Regions from separate parts of the Pantoea deleyi genome, predicted to be linked through region 2. Evidence: predicted binding sites of a transcription regulator. Region 2 holds the regulator's gene; each other region holds the start of a gene.
The links. The regulator Fur, encoded in region 2, represses iron uptake genes when iron is present. The targets are predictions, from matches to a motif close to ATAATAATGAGAACNACTATCAA.

Region 1 (7,282 bases), 450 kb from region 2:
TCTTGTAGTGATTCCGGAAATCATCTTCCGGACCCTCTCGGAGTATGCCTACATGAAGCTCGGTGAAATCGTTAATCCATTCCAGATTTTCCCTTCAACGGTGAATGCGTTATTCATAGCGATAGTAGTTTCTTCTTTGCTATTAGCATGGTTGACCTTTAAATTGATAAAGCGCGTAACTAAACGCGGTAATGCTACGCATTAATCCATCGCATTCAATAAAGAGCAAGGTAGGACTTAAATTTTCTGCTATTAGCAGCCCAAACGAACCGCCTCGTCGATATTAATAATCTGACAGAAAAAGACCATTTTTCGGTTGTCGAGTATCCTGCAGCTTTAATCCTAAACTTATGCCATAGCCTCTTTTCAGTATCCTAAGAAAATAGGTTAGCTTAAAACAGTAGCCCTAACCCTTTTCTCCCCGCAGATTAAAGCGGGGATTTTCATCATGACGAGCGTATTGATGACGTAACCTGGCGCTAAAAGTCAGCCAGTTCAGCAATCCGTCTGCCGCTACGCATTTCCAGAAAATCGAGCAGCCGACGAGGCGTGACATTCAGCACCCGATCCTCCGGAAAATCCACCTCACGGGCGATACGCAGGCAGTGGTCGAAATGGCCGAGCGTAAAGGCGGTGTGAGAATCGGAGCCAAACGCCAGCCGTCCACCGGCATCGCGTACTGCGGCGGCGATAGCCCGGCAGTTGGGTTCGCTGCCCGGCCGCGAATGGGTAAAGGAGGAGTTATTCAGCTCCAGCGCCACATCGTAATAGGCGGCGGCTTCGGCGATGGCCGGAATATCGACCGGGAACTTCGGGTTGCCCGGATGGCTGATGATATGAACCAGCCCGCCCGCCATCGCCGCGATCATGGCGTCAGTGTGATGCTTTCTGTCGCGCGGTGCATAGACCGGCTCGTGAAAACCGGCGACGATCAAATCCAGCGCATCGAGCATCGGGCCGGAACAGTCGATCTCGCCCTGCTGATTTTTAATATTGGCCTCAATACCCCGCAGGATTGCCACGCCGTCAATCACCCGCGGCCAGATGCGCATATTAATAAAGTGCCAGTAGTGCGGTGCGTCGGCCATGTCCGGACCGTGATCGGTAATGGCAAACAGTTTCAGGCCGGTTTGCTTCGCCTGAGCCACATAGTCATGCAGCGTGCTGTAAGCATGCGTACTCGCGATGGTGTGCATATGCAGATCTACCGGATACATCCTCTTCTCCTGCTGATTGCCCCTGACAGGGCCGATTGATTAATAGCCACGCTGACGGTCCACTCTGCCTTTTGGCTGCTCACCTGCCTGATCCTGCAGAATTGCGCGGGCGATAAAGTCGTTAGCTTCGTCGATCAAGGTTACCGCCGCATTATGGGGCGTGATCGTGACGCGCGGATGGGACCAGAGCGGATGCGCCTCGGGCAGAGGTTCAACCTGAAAGACATCCAGCGCCGCCGCTTTCAGCTGTCCGCTATCGAGCGCGGCCAGCAGGTCGGCTTCCACCACCTGCGCACCACGCGCGATATTGAGGAAGAAGGCGCCATGCGGGAGCTGCTGCAAAAAGGCGTGATCGACCAGGTTCACGGTTTCCGGCGTGCTCGGCAGCAGGTTGATGAGCACCCGCGTCTCGCGCAGGAACGCGGGCAGCGCCTCGCGGCCGGCAAAGCTGGTCACTCCGTCGATCGTTTTAGGTGATCGACTCCAGACGCGCAGCGGGAATCCCCAGGGTTTCAGGCTCTCTGCCACGCTCTGCCCCAGCACGCCCGCACCGAGGATGCCGACGGTGAACGTTTCGCGCGTGTAAGGCGGCAGCGGCTGCCAGCACGCCTGCTGCTGCTGGAGGCGGTAGTCATCAAACCGGCGGAACCAGTTCAGCACGCTATGAACCGCGTACTCCTGCATCTGTCGCGCCATCCCGGTATCCTCCAGCCGGTAAAGCGGTACGCTGTCGGGCAGCATGTCCGGATGCTGCTGCAGCTGTTTCAGGATCTCGTCCACGCCCGCGCCCAGCGCAAAGACCCCGCGCAGCGTGGCGCGGCCCTGCAGCATCTCAGCGGGCGGGGAACGGACCAGCGCGTAATCGGCTGGCCGATTGTCGCCGGGCTGCCAGGCACGAACCGTTGCCTGAGGCAGGCGCTGTTGTAAACCGTTAATCCAGGCCGCGGCAGACTGCGACGGGTGATACCAGATGATCTCCATCCTGCTCTCCTTTTTTCTTTCAGCGTCCAGGAAAAGCAGCATGAGAGCAAGAAAAAACCGGTGGGGAAAAGCGCTTTTTTGCCGGTCAATAATTCCTGTGGCTTCACATTTCCGGCTCGCTTCAGGGTGAAGTGGTCAGATAAGGTCTAAAGTTGGTCCTGTGGTCAATGCGTTACGCGCGGCCGCATTTCGGACAAGGAGAAAAACCGATGATAAAAATTGAGGTAAACGCCGCCGAACGGCGTCAGCGTTATGCACCTTATCTGCTCACGTTGCTGCTGAGCGTACCCGCCTTCGCGGCTCAGGCCGATGACAGCAGCCGCATGCTGAACAATCAGCCGCAGCCGCCGGATGTCCGCTTAGGCCCGCTGTTCAATGCCGTGCAGCAGGCGAAATTCTATCCGGATCAAAAAACCTTTGCTGATGCGGTGCCGAAGTTCGACCCCTCGTCGATTCTGGCCGACTGGCAGATGCAGAAAAAACAGCGCAATTTCGACCTCAAACGCTTCGTCGATGCCAACTTTACCCTGCCCGCCGCGGGCGACAAGTATGTGCCGCCCGCCGGACAGAATCTGCGTGAGCACATCGATGGTCTGTGGCCGGTGCTGACGCGCACGGCCAGCAGTGCCGGTCAGTATGACTCGCTGCTGCCGCTGCCCAAACCCTATGTGGTGCCGGGCGGACGCTTCCGCGAAATTTATTACTGGGACAGCTACTTCACCATGCTGGGCCTCGCCGAAAGCGGCCACTGGGATAAAGTGCAGGATATGACGGATAACTTCGCCTCCCTGCTCGACCGCTATGGCCACATCCCCAACGGCAACCGCAGCTATTACCTGAGCCGCTCACAGCCGCCGTTCTTCAGCCTGATGGTCGATCTGCTGGCGACGCACGATAACGGCCAGGCCTACACCCGCTACCTGCCGCAGCTGCAGAAAGAGTATGACTACTGGATGGCGGACAGCGACAACGTCGCGGCGGGTGCAGCCAGCAAACGGGTGATTAAGCTGGCAGACGGCACGCTGCTCAACCGCTACTGGGATGCGCGTGACGTGCCGCGCACCGAGTCCTGGATGGATGACATCGCCACCGCGCAGAAAGCGCCTCAGCGCAATAAGGCGGAACTCTACCGCGAGCTGCGTTCCGGTGCCGCCTCGGGCTGGGATTTCAGTTCGCGCTGGTTTACCGACGCGCATAATCTCTCGACCATCCGGACCACGCAGCTGGCGCCGGTCGATCTCAACAGCCTGCTGTTCCATCTGGAGCAGACGCTGTCGAAAGCCTATCAGATGAACAAGCAGACCGATCGCGCGAAGCAGTTTGCCGACCGGGCAGAGAAGCGCCAGGCGGCCATCAACCGCTATCTCTGGGACAGCAAACAGAACTGGTATGCCGATTATGACTGGCAGAAAAAGCAGGTCCATCCGCAGCTGACCGCCGCGACGCTCTTTCCGCTCTATCTGCAGGTCGCCAGCGATAAGCAGGCTGAAAGCACCGCCCGTGCGGTGGAGAAACAGCTGCTGAAGCCGGGCGGTCTGGTGACCACGACCGTCAACAACGGCCAGCAATGGGATGCCCCGAACGGCTGGGCACCGCTGCAGTGGGTCGCCGTCGAGGGTCTGGAACACTACAACCAGCCGAAACTGGCAAAAGAGGTGGGCATCCGCTTCCTGCAGAACGTCCAGAACACCTATGACCGGGAGCATAAGCTGGTCGAAAAATATGTCGTCGAAGGCAAAAACCTTGGTGGTGGCGGTGGCGGCGAATACCCGCTGCAGGATGGTTTTGGCTGGACCAACGGCGTCACGCTGAAACTGCTTGATAAATACTGTCCGAAAGAGAAAACCTGCAACAGCGCCCACGATATTCCTCAGGCGTCGGCCTCACAGCCTTAGTGCTCTCCGGATACCTCTGGCCCTGCCGGAGGTATCCTCTCCCCCTTTCAGCGAATTTTACTTGAACTTTTTTCAGTCGCAGGCAAAATTGCAGCGAATTTTAAAAGGTAATAATTCTCATTATGATAATGAGATTAACTATCAAGACTATTGTCCACCTGCCTGATCGCTTTGCTAAGAAAGGAATTTCGATGAAACTGTCATTGCCGCTGAAAGGTTATGTTCCCCTCTGCACTCTGGCGCTGACCACGCCTGCTCTGAGTTTCGCTGCCGATATGGTAGTGACGGCTCAGCCGCTGGAAGATTCCGCCTCCCCTACCCAGGGATATCTGGCGACCACCAGCGAGGGCGCGACCAAAAACGACCGTTCGCTGATCACTACGCCGCAGTCCATCTCCGTAGTGACCCGCCAGCAGATACAGGATCAGGGGGCGCTGACCCTGAATCAGGCGCTGGGTTACAGCTCAGGCGTCTTTACCAATTTCGGCGGTGCCGCCACCCGGTATGACACCATTGCACTGCGCGGTTTCCACGGCGGTGATGTCGATAACACCTTCCTCGACGGTATGCGGCTGATGAGCGACGGCGGCAGTTTCAACGTTCTGCAGGTTGATAACGCCTTCCTGGAGCGTGTCGACGTGATCAAAGGTCCCTCTTCTGCACTCTATGGGCAGACCGTGCCGGGCGGGCTGGTCAATATGGTGACCAAACGTCCTCAGTTCAGCGAAGAAGGTCACATCCAGCTGCAGGCCGGCAGCAATGCCACCACCGGCACGATGTTTGACTACACCAACGCCATTAACGATCAGTGGGCCTTCCGCCTGACCGGCATCACGCGCAATGGCGATACCCAGTATGCGCACACCCGCGAAGAGAAATATGCGCTGATGCCGCAACTGATGTGGCAGCCGGATGAGGATACCCATCTGATCCTGAAAGCCTACCTGCAGAAGGATCCCTCAGGTGGCTATCACGGTTCCGTTCCCGGCGACGGCAGCCTCAACGAACACAACGGCTACAAGCTGAACAACGACTTCTATGAAGGCAACAGCGACCTCGACCAGTTCAAACGACGCGAACAGATTTACAGCTTCGATTTTGGTCACCGCTTCAACGACGTCTGGTCATTCGCCTCTACCGGCAGCTACAGCCACTCGAATGTCGATCTCGATCAGGTCTATCAGATTGGCTGGGATCGCACTAATCCCGACCTGCTGAACCGCTACTACTCCGGCGAACGATCCTCGCTGGCTGCCTGGTCTACCGATAACCGCCTGACGGCAGAGTTCAGCACCGGTGAGCTGGAGCATCGCGTCTCCCTCGGTGGCGAGTACCACCGTTATAAGAATGATATTATGGCCGCCAGCGGCTCAGCCTCGCAGCTGAATGCCCTGACCGGCGAGCAGGTGGGCGAGATGCCTGACTACCTCTGGACCAGTAAAACCCGTCGCTACTATCAGACCGGGCTCTACCTGCAGGATGAGATGAAGCTGGATCGCTGGCATCTGGATCTCTCCGGCCGCTATGACCGTATCGTGGCGAACAACAGCGGCAGCGCCCGTCGTCAGGATGATCACGTCAGCGGTCGCGCCGCACTGCTCTACGCCTTCGACAACGGCATTTCGCCTTATGTCAGCTGGAGCCAGTCGATCACGCCGACCGCCCTCACCGATCCCAACAATAACCTGCTGAAGCCGACCACCGCTGAGCAGTATGAAGCCGGGGTGAAATATCAGCCGGTGGGCAGCCGCGATCTCTACAGCGTGGCGGTTTATGATCTGACGCAGAAAGATGTGGCAAACCGTAATGTGCAGACGGCGACCTATTCGCCATCGGGCAAAGTGCATTCACAGGGGATTGAACTGGAAGCGCACAATCAGCTGACGCCGCGCCTCAGCACCGTAGCGAGCTACACGCTGAATCATCTGCGCTACAAAGATTCGGTGGATGGCAACGACGGTCACACGCCTTACGTAACACCCAACAGCATGGCGGCCCTCTGGGGTCACTATCAGTTTGATTACGGCCTGAGTGCGGGCGCGGGCGTGCGCTACATCGGCAAACAGTGGGCGGACAACGAAAATACCACCCGTGTTCCTTCTGTCACGCTGTTCGATGCCTCCGTGAAGGCCGATCTGGGCGTCTGGAACAGCAGCCTGAAAGGTGCCTGGCTGCAGGTTAACGCTAATAACCTGACCGACCGCAACTACGTGGCGGGCTGCTACGGCACGGGCTACTGCTACCGGGGTGCGGAACGCAGCGTGATGGCGACCGTGGGTTACGACTTCTGATGAGCATGTAACAGATAAAAAAAGGGGACGAATCGCTTCGTCCCCTTTTTTATTGAAACCGTACCGGTTAACTGCGTACTTTGCGGTAGATAAACAGCACCACGATGGCACCGATTACAGCCACGACAAAGCTGCCGAAGTTAAACCCGTCAACGCGGCCGAAGCCAAACAGTGTACTGATCCAGCCACCCACTACGGCACCAATGATACCCAGTACGACCGTCAGAATGAAACCGCCACCGTCTTTACCCGGCATAATCCACTTCGCCAGAATACCCGCGATTAAGCCAAAGACGATCCAGGAAATAATACCCATCTGTTGCTCCTTCCTTTTTATGATTAAATCGTGAACGCCTGATTAATCAAGCGGTTTACTGCGATAAGTATAGACAGCTTTTCAGGATATGCCTGTCTCTGCACACCTTTTTTCGGGCTGGCCTGGCTAAAGCTTTTTTTACCTGCGCCGATAACCGTGACGAGGCAGAAAAACAGCGCAGAATAATGACCCTCTTGTGGAGCAGGATGTGAAAGAAACCGACCAGGAACAATATCTCAAACGTGGCACGCTGGCGGTTCTGGGCGTGATGAAAGATCTGCTTCGGGCGCAGACGCCACTTCTGGTCAGTTTTCCGCGCGGACAGTTCATCAGCCGGATGCTGGCGGCCGATGAAACGCGCCTGGTATTTGATCTCGGCAGTAACAATCTGGATAACGATTACGCTCTTCACAGCGAAGATCTCAGCATCGTCGCCGAAACCTGTGGTGCGAAGGTGGAGTTCAGCCTTGCCGCGCTGCAAAAGGTGGAGTTCGAGGGCCTGCCCGCTTTCAGCGCGCCGCTGCCTGAGCTGCTCTGGCAGATTCAGCGCCGGGAATTTTTCCGCGTGACCGCCCCGCTTGA
Region 2 (7,282 bases):
GCGCCTCTTTTTTCGGCCCGACTTATCAGGCGTTTTTCAGCACTTCGCTGACGATCTCTACGGCTTCTTTCTCGATCTGCGCGCGATGCTCGGCGCCCAGGAAGCTTTCGCAGTAGATCTTGTAGGCGTCTTCGGTGCCTGACGGACGCGCTGCAAACCAGCCATTCTCCGTCATTACCTTCAGGCCACCGATCGAAGCCCCGTTACCCGGTGCCGCGGTCAGACGTGCAGTGATAGGATCGCCCGCCAGGGTATCCGCGCTCACCATCTCCGGTGACAGCTTCGACAGCGCGGCTTTCTGCGCAGAGGTCGCAGACGCCTGCAGACGGTTGTAGCTCGGTGCGCCAAAGCGCGCGGCCAGCTCGTCATAGTGCTCCTGCGGATTCTTACCGGTCACGGCCGTGATTTCCGCTGCCAGCAGACACATGATGATGCCATCTTTGTCGGTTGACCACGGCGTGCCGTCGAAACGCAGGAAGGAGGCACCTGCGCTCTCTTCGCCGCCGAAACCAAAGCTGCCGTCATAGAGGCCATCAACGAACCACTTGAAGCCAACCGGGACTTCCACCAGCTTACGGCCGATGTCGTTGACCACGCGGTCAATCATGGCGCTGGACACCAGCGTTTTGCCAACGGCAACGTCCTGGCCCCACTGTGGACGGTGCTGGAACAGGTAGTTGATCGCCACGGCCAGATAGTGGTTTGGATTCATCAGACCCGCCGGGGTCACAATGCCGTGACGGTCATAATCGGGATCGTTACCGAACGCCAGATCGAATTTGTCGCGGTACGCCAGCAGACCGGCCATGGCGCTCTCGGAGGAGCAGTCCATGCGCACGACGCCATCTTTATCCAGATGCATAAAGCGGAAGGTCTGATCGACCGCGTCGTTTACCAGCGTCAGATCCAGCTTGTAGTGCTCGGCGATGCGCTGCCAGTAGGCAATACCGGAACCGCCAAGCGGATCAACGCCCAGCTTCAGACCGGCTTTCTGAATCGCCGGGAAGTCGATGATCTCCGCCAGGCCTTCAACGTAAGGCTGGATCAGATCTTTTTCGACCACATGACCGCTGGCCAGCGCCTGCTCCAGAGGCAGACGTTTTACCTCCTGCAGTCCCGCTTTCATCAGCTGATTCGCGCGATCTTCCACGACTTTCGTGACGTTAGTGTCAGCCGGGCCGCCATTCGGTGGGTTGTACTTGATGCCGCCATCTTCCGGTGGGTTGTGTGACGGCGTGATCACGATGCCGTCGGCCAGCGCGCCACCCGCTTTATTGTGCTCAAGGATGGCGTTCGAGATCGCAGGGGTCGGCGTGTAGCCGTTGTCCTGCTGTACAATCACATCAACGCCGTTGGCCGCCAGCACTTCCAGCACCGACAGCATCGCCGGTTCGGACAGCGCATGGGTGTCTTTACCGACGTAGCAGGGTCCGGTGATGCCGTTCTTCTTGCGCTCTTCGGCAATGGCCTGGGCGATTGCCAGAATGTGCATCTCGTTGAAGCTCTGACGCCCTGCGCTGCCGCGATGGCCAGAGGTACCAAACTTCACCGCATGTTCCGGGTTCGCCACATCGGGCTTCAGGACATAATATTGTGACGTTAACTGTGCAACATTAATCAAATCGCTCTGCTGGGCGGGTTGCCCGGCACGTGGGTGATTGGCCATTGGCGCTGCTCCCTGACGCTTAAGTTTTTAGATGGTGCCGCAAACTTTCTCGGTCAGTTCCGCAGGGAACTGCATCGAGAGCATGATGTGTTCGACCATGCTGCATTTACGACCCGTGTTGGTATTGGTGATGACCCAGTACGGTGTGCCGGGCACATGCTTCGGCTTAGTATGGGTGCCATTCTGTAACAGCGTATGCTCGTCACCTGCAAAGTAGACGCGGGTGCGGCCCTGCAGAGAAGCAGTGGCTTCAGCAAAGGCTGTGGTATCAAGACGATAGAGCGTTGACAGGATAAGCATAAAGCGATTTACCGCCCGCTTCTGTTCCGCATATTCATCGGACAGCAGCAGCTCACGCACCGCGCGAACGCGATCCTGAGGACGTGATTCCACGGACACAGGCTGAGACGCTTTCGCTGCTTCTTTTGACGCGGGCTGCGCAGGCGAAGCGGGCGCCGTCTGACCGGCGGTGAACTTCAGCATGCGGCGCAGAATGTCGGATGCGCTTTCGCCAATATGTTGCGTGTGGCTGGCAATATAACGGTAGAGCTCTTCGTCAACTTCGATCGTTTTCATCTTATTCCGTACGGTTCTTTCTCATGGCAGAACCACCTGTTTCCTGAAAAGCCCTGAGTATAGCCAGGCAATTCAACGGGTGTGTGGGTTCTAACATCAGGATTATAAAGTTAAATTCAGGCGGGTTGTTAGTAATCAAACGGTTTACGGGCAAAAGTCAGAATATATCCTAATGCCGCCGGAACCGGCGCGCCTGAAAAGGTGAAACCATGATAACCTAAGCTCAGGTCTCAAACTTAAGAACTTTGCTATGATTTTGAACGCCCGTCTGCAAACTGAACAATCTTCTGCTGATTCCCTGCCCATCCTGCTTATTCACGGTCTGTTTGGCAGTCTGGATAACCTTGGCGTGCTGGCGCGCGGGCTGAAAGATGCCGGTCCGCTGCTGCAGGTGGACGTCCGTAACCACGGACTGTCCCCCCGTTCCAGCGAGATGAACTACGCTGTAATGGCGCAGGATATGGTTGATACGCTGGATGCTCAGGGCATCGACCGCGTCGCGGTGATCGGTCACTCGTTGGGCGGCAAAATCGCCATGACGATGAGCGCGCTTATCCCGGACCGCATTGCGCGACTGGTGATGATCGACATCGCGCCGGTGGACTATCAGACCCGTCGCCACGACGACATCTTTGCCGCTATCCGTGCCGTGACGGCGTCGGGCGTGACTCTGCGCAGCGAGGCGGCGCGGGTTATGCGTACGCTGATCGTCGAAGAGGGCGTCATCCAGTTCCTGCTGAAGTCGTTTCAGGAGGGCGAATGGCGCTTCAACGTGCCGGTGCTGTGGGACAACTACACAACGATTTCTGGCTGGGTGCCGGTGCCCGCCTGGCCCCATCCGGCGCTGTTTATTCGCGGCGGGGAGTCCAGCTATCTGGACAATGGCTATCGCGATGCCCTGCTCCAGCAGTTTCCGGCCGCGCAGGCGCACGTCATTGGCGGCGCAGGACACTGGGTTCACGCGGAAAAACCCGATGCCGTTTTGCGCGCGGTTCGCCGATTTTTTGCGCTTTAAAAGCAAATAGATGGCGGTAAAGGTTTAGGATTGGCGTCGGGCGTAAGCGTGAAGTATGATGTCGCGCTAAAATTTTGCCGCGGGTCAGTTTTGCTGCGGCAGCGGCCAATAATTTATAATCTGCGCGGTGAGTGTCTGACACCCGCACCCATTCAGTTTTACTAAGCCATGGCAAAAGAACAGACTGACCGCACGACGCTCGATCTCTTTGCTGATGAGCGCCGCCCCGGTCGACCCAAAACCAGTCCGCTTTCGCGTGATGAACAGCTGCGCATCAACAAGCGCAATCAACTGAAACGCGACAAAGGGCGCGGACTTCGTCGTGTCGAGCTGAAAATGAACAGTGAAGCCGTCGATGCACTCAATACGCTGGCAGAACAGCGCAATCTCAGCCGCAGCGAACTGATTGAACAGATGCTGCTGGCACAGCTCAAACTGGATTAACGCGGGCAAACCGCACGCAGGAGCAAATGTCGAGGCTTTAACCGTTCCGCGGGTTTGCCTCGTCTGCTATTATTCGCTGAATTGTGCTGCGGCACACATCTCATCATCAGGATTTAAGAGGTTATTTTACTCATGGCACTCGTAGGCATCTTCTTTGGCAGCGATACCGGCAACACCGAAAACATTGCAAAAATGATCCAGAAGCAGCTGGGTAAAGACGTTGCAGAAGTGCATGACATCGCGAAAAGCACAAAAGAAGATCTGGAAGCGTTTGATATCCTGCTGCTGGGCATTCCGACCTGGTACTACGGTGAAGCGCAGTGCGACTGGGATGACTTCTTCCCGACGCTGGAAGAGATCGATTTCAACGGCAAACTGGTTGCGCTGTTTGGCTGCGGCGACCAGGAAGATTACGCAGAGTACTTCTGTGACGCGATGGGTACCATTCGCGACATCATCGAGCCACACGGCGCGGTCATCGTCGGCCACTGGCCAACCGAAGGCTACCATTTTGAGGCTTCAAAAGGTCTGGCCGATGACAAACACTTCCTGGGTCTGGCCATTGACGAAGATCGTCAGCCTGAACTGACCAGCCAGCGTGTTGAGCAGTGGGTTAAGCAGATCTTCGATGAGCTGCAGCTGAAAGAGATTCTGGAAGCCTGATCCTGCATGCCTCAATGTGAGCGCCAGCTCACATTGAGGCAATGGAAATTCCTATAGAAATAATAGCCACATTTTTTTAACTTTCTCCGTTTAATCTGTAGAATACCCGCATCGATCTTCCGCGTATTTTCTCAGTCGGTAAGTCGAAGTGATGGTCAGACAGACTCTGCCAGAATCCTCCCCGGCCCGGTGACGAATCCCCTCTCGCCCAGGATGATTCAGGCACGCCCTCTGGTTTTCATTTCATCGCTTCAGCTTTATAATGAGACGCAAATGAGAATAAGCGCAGATCGACATTCAGGGCGACAAGCCACAAAAGTGATATTAGTAACAGGACAAAATCCGCATGACTGACAACAACACCGCATTAAAGAAGGCTGGCCTGAAAGTAACGCTGCCCAGACTGAAAATTCTGGAAGTGCTTCAGGAACCTGAGTGCCATCACGTCAGTGCGGAAGATTTGTACAAACGCCTGATCGATATCGGCGAAGAGATTGGCCTGGCTACCGTTTACCGTGTTCTGAACCAGTTCGACGATGCGGGCATTGTCACGCGTCACAACTTTGAAGGCGGCAAATCTGTCTTCGAACTGACTCAGCAGCACCACCACGATCACCTGATCTGCCTGGATTGCGGCAAGGTTATCGAGTTCAGCGATGAATCTATCGAAACGCGTCAGCGCGAAATCGCGACCCGTCATGGCATCAAGCTGACCAACCACAGCCTCTATCTCTACGGCCACTGCACCGTGGGCGACTGCCGGGAAAACGAAAACCTGCACGACCAGTAATTCTGGCACGGCGGGATACAAAAAAACCGGTGAATGCACCGGTTTTTTTTCGTCCATCGTATGGCCAGGTCAGGCGACCAGCGTCTCCTGCAGATAACGCCAGCGCGGAATAGTGCTGCTGCAATCCAGAATCGCCAGAGAGATACGGCTCTGATTATTACCGTTCATCATCTGCATTTCGCGATACTGCACGGTGATCTCTTTTTCATGATGCGACAGGACCACATGTTCACAGGTGGCGATACGCATCCCCTCCCGCTGCCCCTGCAGCTGCCGGAAAAGATCCTCGACGCCGTTAAGGTTGTACTCTTTGCCCTTCGGCGTCACCATGCGAAATTCGGGATGAAAATAGGACATCAGCAACTCAAAACTGTCATCAGAACCGGCCGCCTGATTAAAAATACGTTCAATGAGCTGATGTAAAACGACGACACTGTGTCTGGCTTCCTGAGCGAGAGCATTCATTTTTTTTCCTTCTGTAACCCGCTTTGCGACCTCTGAGAGCGCATAGCCTACCTGAAAGCGGCTAATTCACACCCTGAAATTGATTAATTTTTTTAAACTCAGATTACTCTCACGGGGGGTGCGGATGCGGTTGCGGTTAGTACAGAATAAACGTCGGTGATGATGAAAATCGGGGCAATAAAAAAGGGCGATAAATCGCCCTTTTGCCATTTTATGGGGTCAGCCCCGGATGCTATTATTCGCCGGTTTTCGCCCAAGTATCGCGAAGACCGACGGTGCGGTTAAACACCAGCTGCGACGGCTTCGAGTAAACGCTGTCGGCGCAGAAATAGCCTTCGCGTTCGAACTGGAACGGTACACCCGGTTCCGCATCGCGCAGGCCCGGCTCGACGAAGCCATTTTTGATGGTCAGCGACGCCGGGTTGATCACCGCCAGGAAGTCCTCGGCCGCGCCCGGGTTTGGCACACTGAACAGACGATCATACAGGCGGAACTCAGCAGGCTGCGCATGATCCGCCGAAACCCAGTGAATCACCCCTTTGACCTTGCGGCCATCGGCCGGATCTTTGCTCAGCGTATCGACATCGCTGGTGCAGTAGATGCAGGTGATGTTACCCGCTTCATCTTTGGCGACGCGCTCGGCACGAATCACATAGGCGTTGCGCAGGCGAACCTCTTTGCCCAGCACCAGACGCTTATACTGCTTGTTCGCCTCTTCGCGGAAGTCCGCGCGATCGATCCAGATTTCGCGGCTGAACGGCACGTCACGCGTGCCCATCTCCGGTTTGCCCGGATGATTTGGCATGGTGATAACTTCGTTGTGGCCCGCTGGCAGGTTCTCGATCACGATTTTAAGCGGATCCAGCACGGCCATGGCGCGTGGCGCATTCTCGTTGAGATCGTCACGGATGCACGATTCCAGCGACGCCATCTCCACGATGTTGTCCTGCTTGGTGACGCCAATGCGACGGCAGAACTCACGGATAGAGGCGGCGGTATAGCCACGACGACGCAGGCCCGACACGGTCAGCATACGCGGATCATCCCAGCCTTCGACATGCTTCTCGGTCACCAGCTGGGTGAGTTTGCGTTTTGACATCACCGCATACTCCAGGTTCAGACGCGAGAACTCATACTGACGCGGATGCGCCGGAATGGTGATGTTATCCAGCACCCAGTCGTAGAGACGGCGGTTGTCCTGGAACTCCAGCGTACAGAGCGAGTGCGTAATGCCTTCCAGCGCATCGGAGATACAGTGGGTGAAGTCATACATCGGGTAGATGCACCACTTGTTGCCCGTCTGGTGATGCTCCGCGAACTTGATACGGTAGAGCACCGGATCGCGCATCACGATGAAGTTTGAAGCCATGTCGATTTTAGCGCGCAGGCAGGCGGTGCCTTCGGCGAACTCACCGTCACGCATTTTCCCGAACAGCGCCAGGTTCTCTTCCACGCTGCGGTCGCGATAGGGGCTGTTTTTACCCGCCTCTTTCAGGGTGCCGCGATATTCACGGATCTGATCCGGGCTCAGCTCATCGACGTAGGCCAGTCCTTTAGAGATCAGCTCAACGGCGAAGTGATAGAGCTGATCAAAATAGTCTGATGAGTAACGGACGTCACCGCTCCACTCAAAACCCAGCCACTGGACGTCACGCTTGATGGA
Region 3 (7,282 bases), 1.8 Mb from region 2:
AAAGCCTTTGCGCCCTTCAGGGGCCACTTCCGCCAGATAGACCGACACGCCGCCCAGCTCAACACCCGCCGAGAAGCCCTGCAGCAGGCGTCCCAGCAGAATCAGGATCGGGGCCGCCGCGCCCAGAGTGGCGTAGCCCGGCACCAGCGCGATGGTCAGCGTCCCTATCGCCATCAGGCTCAGCGTCAGCAGCAGCCCTTTGCGACGACCATGATGATCGATGTAGGCACCCAGAATGATCGCCCCCAGCGGGCGCATCAGGAAGCCCGCACCAAAGGTCATCAGGGTCAGCATCAGGGAGGCAAACGGGTCATCGCCGGGGAAGAAGGTTTTGGCTATCGCGGTGGCGTAGTAGCCAAATACCATGAAATCGTACATCTCCAGGAAGTTACCACTGGTGACGTTAAAGATGGTTCGGGCGGCACTCTTTGGCGGCTTTTGTAAAGACGGGGTGTGACTCATAACGGCTTCCTGTTGTTTTTTAGCCGTTTTAGCCTGCCTGAGTCAGGAATAATGTGACCAGGCTCACCATTGCACTTTACAAAACTATGTACATAAGTAACAACCAATTAACAATTCAGTTCAGCCAGCATAACCGATCGGTGCGATCGCCGGTTGGCCTGATTTTGTGTGGCTGCTGCGCAGGCATAAAAAAAGGCGACGGAAACCGTCGCCCTGTTCTGATGCCGGATAACCCGCTATTTCTTCACGGTTTCCATGCCCATCAGACCGATCTTCAGGTAGCCCGCCGTGCGCAGCTTATCCATCACGCTCATCAGCGTTTCATAGTCCACTGACTTATCCGCCTGGAAGAAGATGGTGGTCTCTTTATTGCCCTGGGTCTGGCTGGTCAGCACGTTCACCAGCGAATCGGGCGTGACCCGATCGTTGCCGACATAGAGCTGCTTATCCGCCTTGATCGACAGGTAGACCGGCTTTTCCGGTCGTGGCTGCGGCGCGCTGGTCGAGGCGGGCAGGTTCACCCGCACGTCAACCGTCGCCAGGGGCGCGGCCACCATAAAGATGATCAGCAGAACCAGCATGACGTCGATAAACGGCGTCACGTTGATCTCGTGCATTTCACCCTGTGTTTCCAGGTCGTCGTTTAATCGCATTGCCATAAGTAGTTACCCTAACCGCAGTTTCTGCGCGGTGGCGGGACGCGGAACATCCCGGGCGACGGTGCCGAGGTCGATATCGCGGCTCTGCAGCAGCATGACCTGGGCGGCCACATCTCCCAGCGAGGCTTTATAGTTAGCGATCATGCGGGCAAATACGTTGTAGATCACGACAGCCGGGATAGCCGCCACCAGGCCGACCGCGGTCGCCAGCAGCGCTTCGGCGATCCCCGGCGCGACCACGGCAAGATTGGTGGTCTGGGTTTTCGCGATGCCGATAAAACTGTTCATGATGCCCCAGACGGTGCCGAACAGCCCCACGAATGGCGCGACCGAACCGATGGTCGCCAGGAAACCGTTGCCCCGTCCGGCGTGGCGGCTGAAGGCCGCGACGCGGCGCTCAAGGCGGAAACTGGTGCGGTCTTTGATGCCGTTGGTGTCTTCCACGCCCGCCGACAGCGCAAGTTCATTCTGCGCATCGTTCAGCAGCACCGCGCTGTGGCTGTGGCCGGTAAACGACTGGGCGATACGGGCGGCGTCATTGAGATTGCGGGCTTCGCCCAGCGCCTGCTGCTCGCGCTTCAGGCGACGCTTCGCCGCGCTGAGTTCGGCATATTTGCCGAAGAAGATCGCCCAGGTCACGACAGAGGCCAGCAACAGGCCAATCATAACCACCTTTACCACGATATCGGCATGTTGATACATGCCCCAAACGGAGAGGTCCGTTTGCATCAACTCACTGGCTACCACGCTGCTTCTCCAACTTCTGATTCAGGGATGCAAAACAAGCGCAAATAATAGCAAAACGGCGCCGAATTGATAGTAGTTCTCATTAGTATTTACAAATAGCGCCCCCGTAACGGCCCCGTCCGCGACCGTGTGAAGCCGCCATATGCCCGGATGTTTCTAAAATGTGAAGCTGCATGAAAAATTATTAAAACAACGTTTCAAAATGTGATGAGATTCATTCAATCAGCACTGCTGCATTTTACTCCCGCCGGTTTTCACTATGCTGGCTCCTCACGGCCCCTCCGGTTTGCCCCCATCCCGGGCCGTCCTACCTCTGCGGGAGACAACATAATGAGAATGATAAAAACAGGCCTGGCAACTGCCCTGGCGTTGACGATGATGAGCGCTGCCGTCCAGGCACAGGTCATTAAAGTTGCCGAAGTGCAGCCCGCGGGCTATCCGACGGTGGTCGCCCTGCAGCATATGGGTGACAAACTGAAACAGGCCACCAACGGACGGCTGGAGATGAAGATCTATGCCGGTGGCGTGCTGGGTGATGAAGATCAGACGCTGCAACAGGTGCAGCTCGGCGCCATCGATATGATCCGCGTTTCGCTGGCGCCGGTGACCTCGATTGCCCCGGAAACCAGCGTGCTGACGCTGCCCTATATTTTTCGCGACGCAGACCATATGCACAAGGTTCTGGATGGTGAGATAGGCCGCGAGATCGCCAGCCGGTTCGATAACGATCCCAACGCCCGCATGGTCTTTCTCGGCTGGACCGACGCCGGTGAGCGCAACATGATCACCAAAAAACCGCTGGCGAAGCCTGAGGATCTCAAAGGGATGAAGATCCGGGTGCAGAACAGCGCCATCTCGCTGGCGACGCTGAAAGCCATGGGCGCGAACCCGGTGGCGATGGGCGTCAGCGAAGTGTTCAGCGCCATGCAGACCGGCGTGGTCGATGGCACCGAGAACAATCCCCCGACCTTTGTGGCCCATAACTATCTGCCGGTGGCGAAGTTTTACACCCTCAGCGGCCACTTTATCCAGCCGGAGATGATCCTCTATTCAAAACGTGCCTGGGATCGTCTCACGCCCGACGACCAGGCGCTGCTGAAAAAGCTCGGTAAAGAGGCGCAGGATGAAGAGCGCCAGCTCTGGGCGACCTACACCGACGACTCGATCGCGAAGATGAAGGCGGGCGGCGTCACCTTCCAGCAGACCGACCGCGACTATTTCGTGAAAGCGACGCAGCCGGTGCGCGATCAGTTTGGCGGCAAATATCAGGATCTGATGACCCGGATCGCTGAGGTGAAATAATCCCGGCGCCACACTGCCGTGTGGCGTGCTTAATCAGGTATCAATTATGACTGCTTATACGCGTCTGATGGATGGGCTTTATCTGCTCTGCATGCTGGTGGCCGCGGTGGCGCTGCTGATCATGGTGACGGTGATCCCGATTGGGATCTTCGCCCGTTACGTGATGAACGGTGCCCTCTCCTGGCCGGAACCGGTCGCCATTATCTGCATGATCATTTTTACGTTTATCGGCGCGCCGGTGGGCCTGCGTGCCGGGACCCATATCTGTGTGTCGATGGTCACCGATCGCCTGTCGCCCGCCCGGCAGCGCCTGATGCTGCGCGTCAGCGACCTGCTGATGATCGCCACCTGTCTGGTGATCTTTCAGGCCAGCTACAGCCTGTGCGAAGCGATGTGGATGCAGAGTCTCGCTGCGCTGCCCGCGGTGACCTACGGCGAGATCTACCTGCCGATCCCGATCGGCGCGATCTTTACCCTGCTGTTTGTCATTGAGCGATTGCTGAACGGCGATCAGAGTCAGCGGCCGGTTGTCTCGCTGGGCGGCACCCACTAACGCGGAGCACTAAAAATGGATGCATTGATTCTGATAGGCAGTTTACTGGTACTCCTGATGGTGGGCTTTCCGGTTGCCTTCGCCGTCGGCCTCAGCGCCTTTATCGGGGCGTGGTGGATCGACCTGCCGCTGGAGGCGGTGGTGATCCAGGTGACCAACGGCATCAACAAATTTTCGCTGCTGACCATTCCGTTCTTTATTCTGGCGGGCGCGATCATGGCAGAGGGCGGCATTGCCCGGCGGCTGGTCAACTTCGCCTATATCTTTGTCGGATTTATTCGCGGCGGGCTCTCCCTGGTTAACATTGTCGCCTCGACCTTCTTCGGCGCGATCTCCGGTTCATCGGTAGCGGATACCGCCTCGATCGGCTCGGTGATGATCCCGCAGATGGAGGAGAAAGGCTATCCGCGTGATTTCGCCGCCGCCGTGACCGCCAGCGGATCGGTGCAGGCGGTGCTGACGCCCCCCAGCCATAACTCGGTCATCTATTCGCTGGCGACCGGCGGCATGGTGACCATCTCCTCCCTGTTTGTCGCCGGGATCTTCCCTGGCCTGCTGCTGGCGGCCTGTCTTATGGTGATGTGTCTGGGCTTTGCCCGTAAACGGGGCTACCCCAAAGGCGAACGGATCCCGTTTCGTCAGGCGCTGAAGATTTTCTTCGATGCGTTCTGGGGGCTGTTTACCGTGGTGATCATCATGGGGGGCATCCTCTCCGGCATCTTCACCGCCTCGGAGTCTGCCGCCATTGCCTGTTTCTGGGCCTTCTTTGTGACGATGTTTATCTACCGCGATTTCAAATGGCGTCAGCTGCACATCCTGCTGTTCCGCACCATTAAAACCGTCACCATCGTTATGGTGCTGATCGCCTTCGCGGCGGGCTTCGGCGCGGTAATGACCTTTATGCAGCTCCCGACCCTGATTACGGACGCCTTCACCAGCCTCTCCGATAACAAATATGTGATTCTGATGTGCATCAACATCCTGCTGCTGGTGGTGGGAACGCTGATGGATATGGCACCGCTGATCCTGATTCTGACGCCGGTGCTGCTGCCGGTGGCGACCGCGCTGGGCATCGATCCGGTTCACTTCGGCATGATCATGCTGACTAACCTGGGGATCGGGCTGATTACACCGCCGGTCGGTACGGTGCTGTTTGTGGCCAGCGCGGTGAGTAAACAGAAGATTGAACAGGTGGTCAGGGAGATGCTGCCCTTCTACGGCATGCTGTTCCTGGTGCTGATGCTGATCACCTATGTCCCTGCCATTTCACTCTGGTTACCGCGCCTGATGGGCGTGATGTAGCACAATAAAAGCGGCCCGTTCGCGGGCCCGTTTTTTTATGCTGCGACGCACTCTGATAATCACCATTGAGTCTCAACCCTGCTGGTCGTTTCGTGATAACGTGAGGGCTTAGTCAGAAGCGGCAAAGGCGACTCATGACCACCAGAAAAATTGATACCACGCTCGTCAGCGCAGGACGCAGTAAGCGTTATACCCAGGGTTCGGTGAATGCGGTGATTCAGCGCGCCTCCTCGCTGGTTTTCGATAGCGTTGCGGAGAAAAAACGCGCCACCGCAGGCCGGGCAAAAGGCGAACTCTTTTATGGCCGCCGGGGCACCCTCACCCACTTTGCGCTGCAGGATGCGATGACCGAGCTGGAAGGCGGCGCAGGCTGCGTGCTCTACCCCTGTGGCGCGGCAGCGGTGGCGAACGCGATTCTGGCCTTTGTAGAAGCCGGCGATCATGTGCTGATGAGCGGCGCGGTCTATGAGCCGACACAGGACTTCTGCACAAAGATTCTGGCGAAAATGCAGGTGTCGACGGGCTGGTTCGATCACACGACAGGCAGCGAAATCGCTGAGCTTGTGCAGCCCAATACCCGGGTGGTTTTCCTTGAGTCGCCCGCCTCCATCACCATGGAAGTGCAGGATATCCCGGCGATCGTCGCGGCCGTTCGCGCCCGCGCACCCGACGCGATCATCATGCTCGACAATACCTGGGCGGCCGGGATCTTCTTTAATGCTCTGGCGCACGGCGTCGATATCTCGATTCAGGCCGGCACCAAATACCTGATTGGCCACAGCGATGCGATGATCGGCACCGCCGTAGCCAATGCGCGCTGTATCGATCAGCTGCGCGAGAACTCCTATCTGATGGGGCAGATGGTCGATGCCGACACCGCCTATATGGCGAGCCGCGGTCTGCGAACCCTGGGCACCCGTCTGCGTCAGCATGAAGAGAGCGCCCTGCAGGTGGCGGAGTGGCTGGCGGCGCGTCCGGAAGTGGCGCGGGTCAACCATCCGGCGCTGGCGCAAAGCAAGGGGCACAAGTTCTGGCAGCGCGATTTTAACGGCAGCAGCGGCCTGTTCTCCTTTATCCTGCAGGAAAAATTAGATGACGCCCGGCTGGCAGAATATCTCGATCACTTCCATCATTTCAGCATGGCTTACTCCTGGGGTGGCTACGAGTCGCTGATTCTGGCGAATCAGCCCGAAGAGCTGGCCGCCATTCGTCCGGCGGGCGGCGTGGATTTCACCGGCACGCTGGTGCGTCTGCACATCGGCCTGGAGCACGTTGATGACCTGCTGGCTGACCTGGAGGCGGGATTTTCGCGTCTGACGCGCTGAGTCAGTTAAACAAAGTGTAAACGAATGCTAAACCGATTGCGGCTGTCCGCAGAGTCTGCCGGGCAATCGCGCTTTTGTTGTTAAAATTTATCCCGCATCGTTCAGGTCACTCATGCGTTAACTGTGTAATCTGGATGCAGACGGATAGTTCCTTGTGACGTGATGGAATAGCTAATGGGTGTTTTACACGAGATTGTCCAGGCGCTCTGGCATCAGGATTTTGCCGCGCTGGCGAATCCGGATGTGGTGTGGGTGGTGTACGGCGTGATGTTCCTGACGCTGTTTCTGGAAAATGGTCTGTTACCCGCCTCTTTTCTGCCGGGCGACAGCCTGCTGCTGCTGGCTGGCGCGATGGTGGCAAAAGGGGTAATGGATTTTGTGCCAACGATGGTGATCCTGACGACGGCCGCCAGTCTGGGCTGCTGGCTGAGTTATCTGCAGGGGCGCTGGCTGGGCAATACCCGGCTGGTGAAGAGCTGGCTGATGCATCTGCCCGCGCAGTATCACCAGCGCGCGTGGAATATGTTTAACCGTCACGGCCTGATGGCGCTGCTGGTGGGCCGCTTTCTCGCCTTTGTCCGCACTATCCTGCCAACCATGGCCGGGATTTCCGGCCTGCAGAACGGTCGCTTCCAGCTGTTTAACTGGCTGAGCGGTGTGCTGTGGGTCGGGATTGTGGTGGCCTTTGGTTACGGCATCAGTCAGGTGCCGTTTATCAAGCGCCATGAAGATCAGGTGATGGCCATCCTGATGGTCCTGCCGATGGTGCTGCTGGTGCTCGGCCTCTCCGGTAGCATTCTGGTTATCTGGAAGAAGCGTCGGCAGAAACGGGCCTGACGCGCCTGCTACGTCCGGGTCCACCGCCGCTCAGGCGGATGGATCCGCGACGGTCTGCCTGACCCGACTCACCTCCTCCCCCGGCGTCACGCCAA

Region 1: the regulator Fur is predicted to act here: its motif matches at 4,216-4,238, upstream of J1C59_RS11320 (TonB-dependent siderophore receptor).
Region 3: the regulator Fur is predicted to act here: its motif matches at 1,935-1,957, upstream of exbB (tol-pal system-associated acyl-CoA thioesterase).

What each region holds. Positions count from the first base shown of each region.
Region 1 covers NZ_CP071405.1:2,398,626-2,405,907, forward strand. Annotated here, with positions in the region: gene J1C59_RS11300 (hypothetical protein) at 1-205, shown strand, start outside; gene J1C59_RS11305 (phosphatase) at 480-1,217, opposite strand; gene ghrA (glyoxylate/hydroxypyruvate reductase GhrA) at 1,257-2,198, opposite strand; gene treA (alpha,alpha-trehalase TreA) at 2,408-4,093, shown strand; gene J1C59_RS11320 (TonB-dependent siderophore receptor) at 4,285-6,384, shown strand; gene J1C59_RS11325 (GlsB/YeaQ/YmgE family stress response membrane protein) at 6,452-6,700, opposite strand; gene J1C59_RS11330 (flagellar brake protein) at 6,909-7,282, shown strand, end outside.
Region 2 covers NZ_CP071405.1:2,848,536-2,855,817, forward strand. Annotated here, with positions in the region: gene pgm (phosphoglucomutase (alpha-D-glucose-1,6-bisphosphate-dependent)) at 26-1,666, opposite strand; gene seqA (replication initiation negative regulator SeqA) at 1,694-2,242, opposite strand; gene ybfF (esterase) at 2,493-3,257, shown strand; gene ybfE (LexA regulated protein) at 3,426-3,701, shown strand; gene fldA (flavodoxin FldA) at 3,834-4,364, shown strand; gene fur (ferric iron uptake transcriptional regulator) at 4,711-5,154, shown strand; gene J1C59_RS13465 (hypothetical protein) at 5,224-5,619, opposite strand; gene glnS (glutamine--tRNA ligase) at 5,855-7,282, opposite strand, start outside.
Region 3 covers NZ_CP071405.1:686,052-693,333, reverse strand. Annotated here, with positions in the region: gene tcuC (MFS transporter) at 1-462, opposite strand, end outside; gene exbD (TonB system transport protein ExbD) at 699-1,121, opposite strand; gene exbB (tol-pal system-associated acyl-CoA thioesterase) at 1,128-1,850, opposite strand; gene J1C59_RS03405 (TRAP transporter substrate-binding protein) at 2,199-3,170, shown strand; gene J1C59_RS03400 (TRAP transporter small permease) at 3,217-3,723, shown strand; gene J1C59_RS03395 (TRAP transporter large permease) at 3,739-5,025, shown strand; gene metC (cystathionine beta-lyase) at 5,160-6,350, shown strand; gene J1C59_RS03385 (DedA family protein) at 6,525-7,187, shown strand; gene J1C59_RS03380 (AraC family transcriptional regulator) at 7,218-7,282, opposite strand, start outside.